DNA from 2 places in the Streptomyces sp. NPDC006487 genome. Region 2 is predicted to be linked to the other one. Evidence: riboswitches for the same ligand, from Rfam matches in the RefSeq annotation. Region 2 holds a riboswitch; the other holds the start of a gene.
The links. Region 2 has a riboswitch for S-adenosylmethionine ahead of ACFYM0_RS28375 (aminotransferase class V-fold PLP-dependent enzyme). Riboswitches for the same ligand answer to the same signal wherever they lie in the genome.
Positions count from the first base shown of each region.

Region 1: it holds a riboswitch for S-adenosylmethionine, as region 2 does, so the genes downstream of both, thrC (threonine synthase) here and ACFYM0_RS28375 (aminotransferase class V-fold PLP-dependent enzyme) in region 2, are expected to answer to the same signal.

Region 1 covers NZ_JBIAHN010000021.1:48,407-51,644, forward strand. The annotation lists gene ACFYM0_RS32180 (MoaD/ThiS family protein) at 374-652, opposite strand; gene thrC (threonine synthase) at 690-2,000, opposite strand; SAM riboswitch class I at 2,018-2,176, opposite strand; gene ACFYM0_RS32190 (glucosyl-3-phosphoglycerate synthase) at 2,375-3,238, shown strand, end outside.
Region 2 covers NZ_JBIAHN010000017.1:33,713-36,950, reverse strand. The annotation lists gene trpD (anthranilate phosphoribosyltransferase) at 1-964, shown strand, start outside; SAM riboswitch class IV at 1,080-1,196, shown strand; gene ACFYM0_RS28375 (aminotransferase class V-fold PLP-dependent enzyme) at 1,454-2,866, shown strand; gene ACFYM0_RS28370 (Lrp/AsnC family transcriptional regulator) at 3,178-3,238, opposite strand, start outside.

The sequences.
Region 1 (3,238 bases), on a different contig from region 2:
ACCGCACTTCGCGGTCCCGGGTCAGAACTTGCGCCGGAACGCCTCGACCGGGGCTGAATGTATCCGCACCGCTGCTGTCTGCAACAGGTCATTCCGACGAGAATTCTGGACACAGTAAAAGATTGAAATAGGGTGAAAACTCGGAATATTCCAGGGCAACTCGGGCCGGACAAACCACGCCAAGGACCCATAGCGCACTTGCATGTTGACTCAATGTCAACCCTCTCGCGGCCCGCTCATATGCGGCGGGCAAGAACAGCGGAGGGGACTTCCCCAACTCTACCGCGCCCAACCCAGCAGAATTGCCCCCTCCGTTTGGTAACGGAGGGGGCAATTCAGTTTCTACGAGGTCTCGCGCAAGCCGTACGAGGGCTCAGCAGCCGCCCGCGACGGCGGGAATGATCGAGATGCCGGCGCCGTCCGGGGTGGAGGTCTGCAGCCCGCCCTCGAAGCGCACGTCGTCGTCGTTCACGTAGACGTTGACGAAGCGGCGCAGCTTGCCCTGGTCGTCCAGGACGCGCGCGGCGATGCCGGGGTGGCTGGCCTCCAGGGACCGGATGACCTCTTCGAGGGTCGCGCCCTCGGCGGGGACCTCGGCCTGGCCGCCGGTGTAGGTGCGCAGGATGGTGGGGATGCGGACGTTGACGCTCATGGCGCTACTGCCTTTCCGGTGTGCAGGGAGAAGAGGATCAGGCCAGGTTGGCGGCGCGGAACGCGTCCAGGCTCGGGCGGATGGTGGCGGTCTGGCCACCACCTTCGGCCACCGCCTCCAGGGTCTTGAGGCCGTCACCGGTGTTCAGGACCACGGTGGTCAGCGCGGGGTCGAGCTGCCCGTTCTCGATGAGCTTCTTCGTCACGCCGACGGTCACGCCGCCCGCGGTCTCGGCGAAGATGCCCTCGGTCTGGGCGAGGAGCTTGATGGCCTCGACGACCTGCTCGTCGTTGACGTCCTCGACGAAGCCGCCGGTACGGCGCGCGATGTCCAGGACGTACGGGCCGTCCGCCGGGTTGCCGATGGCCAGCGACTTGGCGATGGTGTTCGGCTTCTGCGGGCGGACCACCTCGTGACCGGCCTTGAAGGCGGTCGAGACGGGCGAGCAGCCCTCGGCCTGGGCACCGAAGATCTTGTACGGCTTGTCCTCGACGAGGCCGAGCTTGATCAGCTCCTGCAGACCCTTGTCGATCTTCGTGAGCTGCGAGCCGGAGGCGATCGGGATGACGATCTGGTCGGGCAGCTGCCAGCCGAGCTGCTCGCAGATCTCGTACGCCAGGGTCTTGGAGCCCTCGCCGTAGTACGGGCGCAGGTTGACGTTGACGAAGCCCCAGCCCTCGCCCAGCGGGTCGCCGATGAGCTCGGAGCAGAAGCGGTTGACGTCGTCGTAGTTGCCCTCGATGCCGACGAGGTCGCCACCGTAGACACCGGCCATGACGACCTTGCCCTGCTCCAGGTCGTGCGGGATGAACACGCAGGAGCGGAAGCCGGCGCGGGCGGCCGCGGCGCCGACGGCGCCGGCCAGGTTGCCGGTGGAGGAGCAGGAGAGGGTGGTGAAGCCGAAGGCGCGGGCGGCCTCGACGGCGATGGCCACGACGCGGTCCTTGAAGGAGTGCGTCGGGTTGCCGGAGTCGTCCTTGACGTACAGCTTGCCGGTGACGCCGAGCTCCTTGGCCAGGTTGGCCGCGTCCACGAGCTTGGTGAAGCCGGGGTTCAGGCTCGGCTTGGAGGCCACGTCCGCCGGGACGGGCAGCAGCGGCGCGTAGCGCCAGATGTTGTTGGGGCCGGCCTCGATGGCGGCGCGCAGGGCTTCCGGGTCGCCCAGCGGCAGCTCGTAGGCGACTTCGAGCGGTCCGAAGCACTCGGCGCAGGCGAAGATCGGGCCGAGCTCGAAGCGGGTACCGCACTCACGACAGGAAAGGCCGGTGGCGGGACCGAGATCGACAGAGGTGCCGGAAGCGCTGGTTTCAACGGTTTCGGCAGAGGTTGCGACAGACTGTGCAGCCATGATGGCGAGGCCCTTTCTCCTCATCTTCCCCATGGCGCACTTCGCCATGAGACGGAATTGGCACCTTCCCTAGCCGGGGACCTCGCTGGCGGCGCTGGTGTGCGCGATCGCGAGAACCGACTGGAGGGTTGCCGGGGCTTCAACGGGCCGTGTCCCTCTGCCCCTCTGGATGAGCGGTATGGCACCGGCACACGCGCTCTGTGGCGCGCCGGTGCGTTTGTACGCGGGGACCCCCGGCATGCGGTGGACCTTCGCGTTGTTCAAGACTGTAACCGAAGGCCCGGGTGGTTGAGACAGCCGTCCGAACCGCGAGATGGATCACAATTCGGTCCAAACCACTGATGAACCCGATGATGAACCAGGGAGTGCTGAAGGTGCTGGAAGAGGTGGAGCGCTGGTTGGCAGACCGCTCCTGGTCAGCCGCCGACCGACCGCTCGGCCAGCTGCTTTCGGCCAAGCGGGCAGCGGGCACCACGGTGAGCGTGGTGCTGCCGGCGCTGAACGAGGAGGCGACGGTCGGCGAGATCGTCGAGGTGATCCGGCGCGATCTGATCGAGGGCCTGCCGGTGCCCCTGGTGGACGAGCTCGTCGTGATCGACTCGGGCTCCACGGACCGCACCGCCGAGGTCGCGGCCAAGGCCGGGGCCCGGGTGGTGCACCGCGACGAGGTCCTGCGGCGGATCCCGGCGCTGCCCGGCAAGGGCGAGGTGCTGTGGCGCTCGCTGCTCGTCACGAGCGGCGACATCGTCTGCTTCGTGGACGCGGACCTGCGCGATTTCTCGGCCGACTTCGTCTCGGGGATCGTCGGCCCGCTGCTGACCGATCCGGACGTGCGGTTCGTCAAGGCCATGTACGACCGGCCCCTCGGCCAGGAGTTCGGCGACCCGGCCGGCCCGGCCTCCGCCAAGGCCAACGGGCAGGGCGGCCGGGTCACGGAGCTGGTGGCCCGTCCGCTGCTCAACCTCCACTGGCCGCAGCTGGCCGGCTTCGTCCAGCCGCTGGGCGGCGAGTACGCCGTACGCCGCGAGCTGCTGGAGCGGCTGCCGTTCCCCGTGGGCTACGGAGTCGAGCTGGGCCTGCTGGTGGACGCGCTGCACACGGCCGGGCTGGACGCGCTGGCCCAGGTGGACGTGGGCGTACGGCTGCACCGCCACCAGGACGGCCAGGCGCTGGGGCGGATGGCCGCGGCGATCTACCGCACGGCGCAGGCCAGGCTCGCGCGCGGGCACCTCGTACGC
Region 2 (3,238 bases):
CACGGCCTGGGCCATGGACCGGATCATGCGCGGGGAGGCCACCGACGCCCAGATCGCCGGCTTCGCCGTCGCCCTGCGGGCCAAGGGGGAGACCGTGGCCGAGATCAACGGCCTGGTCCGCGCCATGTACGAACACGCCAACCTGATCGAGGTGCCGGGCCGGACGGTGGACATCGTCGGCACCGGCGGCGACGGGGCCAAGACGGTCAACATCTCCACGATGTCGGCCGTCGTGGTGGCCGGCACGGGCGCCAAGGTGGTCAAGCACGGCAACCGGGCCGCTTCCTCCGCGAGCGGCTCCTCGGACGTCCTGGAGAAGCTGGGCGTCAACCTCGACCTCACCCCCGCGCGGGTCGTGGAGGTGGCCGAGGAAGCCGGGATCACCTTCTGCTTCGCCGTCAAGTTCCACCCCGCGCTGCGGCACGTGGCGGCGGCCCGCCGGGAACTGGGCATCCGGACCACCTTCAACTTCCTCGGCCCGCTGACCAACCCGGCGCGGGTCCGGGCGCAGGCCACCGGTGTGGCCGACGCGCGGGTGGCCCCGATCGTCGCGGGCGTCCTGGCGGAGCGGGGCTCCTCGGCGCTGGTCTTCCGCGGTGACGACGGGCTCGACGAGCTCACCACCACGGCGACCTCCCGGGTCTGGTGGGTCCGTGACGGCGAGGTCAGGGAGCAGGGCTTCGACCCGCGCGACATCGGCATCCCGCTGGTCCCGGTCTCCGCCCTGGCCGGGGCGGACGCCTCGTTCAACGCCGACGTGGCCCGCCGCCTGCTGGCCGGCGAGACCGGCCCCGTGCGCGACGCTGTGCTGCTGAACTCGGCGGCGGCCCTGGTCGCCCTGGACCCGGGCACGGGCACGCTGGAGGAGCAGCTCGCCGCCGGTGTCGTACGGGCGGCGGAGTCGGTGGACTCGGGCGCGGCCCGGGAGGCGCTGGCCCGCTGGGTGGCGGCGAGCAACGCGTAGCCGCCGGGAAGATTGACCGTTCCGACGGGATCCGGCCAAGATCCGGCACTGACCCCGGTCCGCCATGTGGACCGGGGTCTTGCGTTCGGAAGATCATGTGGCAGGATGCTCCTCAGGTCACGAGTGACAGCGTTTAGGCCCCGGCTTGCTGTCCGGCAACCCTCCTTCCGTGGCGGGGTGCCCCGGGTGATGACCAGGTCGTAGGCAGTGAGGCCTACGGCAAGCGCGGATCCCTCGAACACCAGGGGTCCTGGTCTCTCGAGGAGCGTTTTCCGTGAGCAAGCGAATGCGATAGGGCGACTCCGCCCCTTCTTCACCCCTCGGAACAGGGTCACTTCCGCGTACCCGCAGCACACCTGCGGCAGCACATCCGTGTGCGGCGGCCGATCCGCGTTCCCGGGGCACTCCCGTACCCCGAACGGCCGCAGCGCCGTATCCGCGTACGGGCACACCGAAGCCATTCACACCTGCCTGCCGGGAGATACCGCCATGTCCGCAACCCTGTCCGCGTCCTTCGCCTCTGGCGCCACCACCACTGCCGCCGCCCTCACCTCCGCGGCCGAGGGCCCTGCCTGTGCCGAGCCGCTGGCGGTTCTCGGCCGCGAGGTCACCGTGCCGCTCGTCACCGGCGGCGAGGTCACCTACGCCGCCCTCGACTACGCGGCCAGCGCCCCCGCGCTCCAGCGGGTCTGGGACGACGTGGCCGCGTACGCCCCGTACTACGGCAGCGTCCACCGCGGCGCCGGGTACCTCTCGCAGCTCTCCACCGACCTGTTCGAGCAGAGCCGGGTCACGGTCGCCGAGTTCCTCGACTGCCGCCCCTGCGACCAGGTGGTCTTCACCCGGTCCACCACCGACTCGCTCAACCTGCTGGCCGCCGTGCTCCCCGCCGGCTGCCAGGTCTTCGTCTTCGAGACCGAGCACCACGCCTCGCTGCTCCCGTGGACGAACGCCCAGGTCACCTACCTCAACGCCCCCCGCACCCCGGACGAGGCCGTGGCCACCCTGGAGCGCGCCCTGGCCGACCGGGACCCCTACGGCCCCGCGCTGGTCTGCGTCACCGGAGCCTCCAACGTCACCGGCGAGCTGTGGCCCGTCAAGGAACTCGCCGCCGCCGCGCACGCCCACGGCGCCCGCATCGTCCTGGACGCCGCCCAGCTGGCCCCGCACCACCCCGTCTCGGTCCAGGACCTCGACGTGGACTGGGTCGCCTTCTCCGGACACAAGCTCTACGCCCCCTTCGGCTCGGGCGTGCTCGCCGGCCGCGCCGACTGGCTGCAGGAGGCCGAGCCGTACCTCGCGGGCGGCGGCGCCTCCCGCAAGGTGGCCCGCCGGGAGGACGGCGGCGTGGACGTCGAGTGGCACACCACCGCCGCCCGCCACGAGGCCGGCTCCCCGAACGTCATCGGTGTCTACTCCATCGCCTCCGCCTGCAAGGCGCTGAACGAGGCAGGCTTCGAGAACCTCGTCGCCCGCGAGCAGCACCTCATCGCCAAGGTCCGCGAAGGCCTCGCCGAGGTCCCGGCGGTCCGCGTCCTGTCCCTCTTCGGCGACGACGCCCCGCGCGTGGGCGTCATCTCCTTCGTCGTCGACGGCTGGAACAGCTCGCACTTCGCGGCCGCGCTCTCCGCCGAGTACGGCATCGGCGTCCGCGACGGCCTGTTCTGCGCCCACCCGCTGGTCCGCACGCTGCTCGGCAGCGAGCCGCAGGCCCAGGGCGAGTGCGGAGCCCCGGAGGCGGCCCCGGGGGAGCGGTCGCTGAACGCGATCCGCGTCAGCTTCGGCGCCGGCACCCCCGACGAGCACGTGGACCGCTTCGTCCGCGCGGTCAAGGAGCTCGTCGCGGACGGCGCCAAGTGGCAGTACCGCACCGAAGAGGGCCGCTGCGTCCCGGCCGTCTGAGAGAGCCTTCGGGGCATGACCCACCGGGATCCGATACCGGCCGCGGGCCCGGGACGGTGACGACCACCGGACCCCGGAGCTGATCCGCGGGTGGTGGCGCGACCGGGCCCGCGTGCGGGAGCGGGCCGTGGCGCTGGACCGGAAGTGGTCGGTGTCGCGCCGGGAGGACGAGCGGGAAGCGCCGGCGGGGCCCGCGCGTACGTCGCCCACATCGACGGGGACCTCGCCGGCCACCTGCGCGGCTGTCTCTTCCGGCAGGAAGAGGGCCGCCCCGCCCGCCCGGGCGAGGCGTTGCCCGTGCTCTGAAGCCGCTACGCGTCGAGGCCGATCGCGAAGGCCGCTTCCAGGTCGTGCTGGGAGTACGTGCGGAAC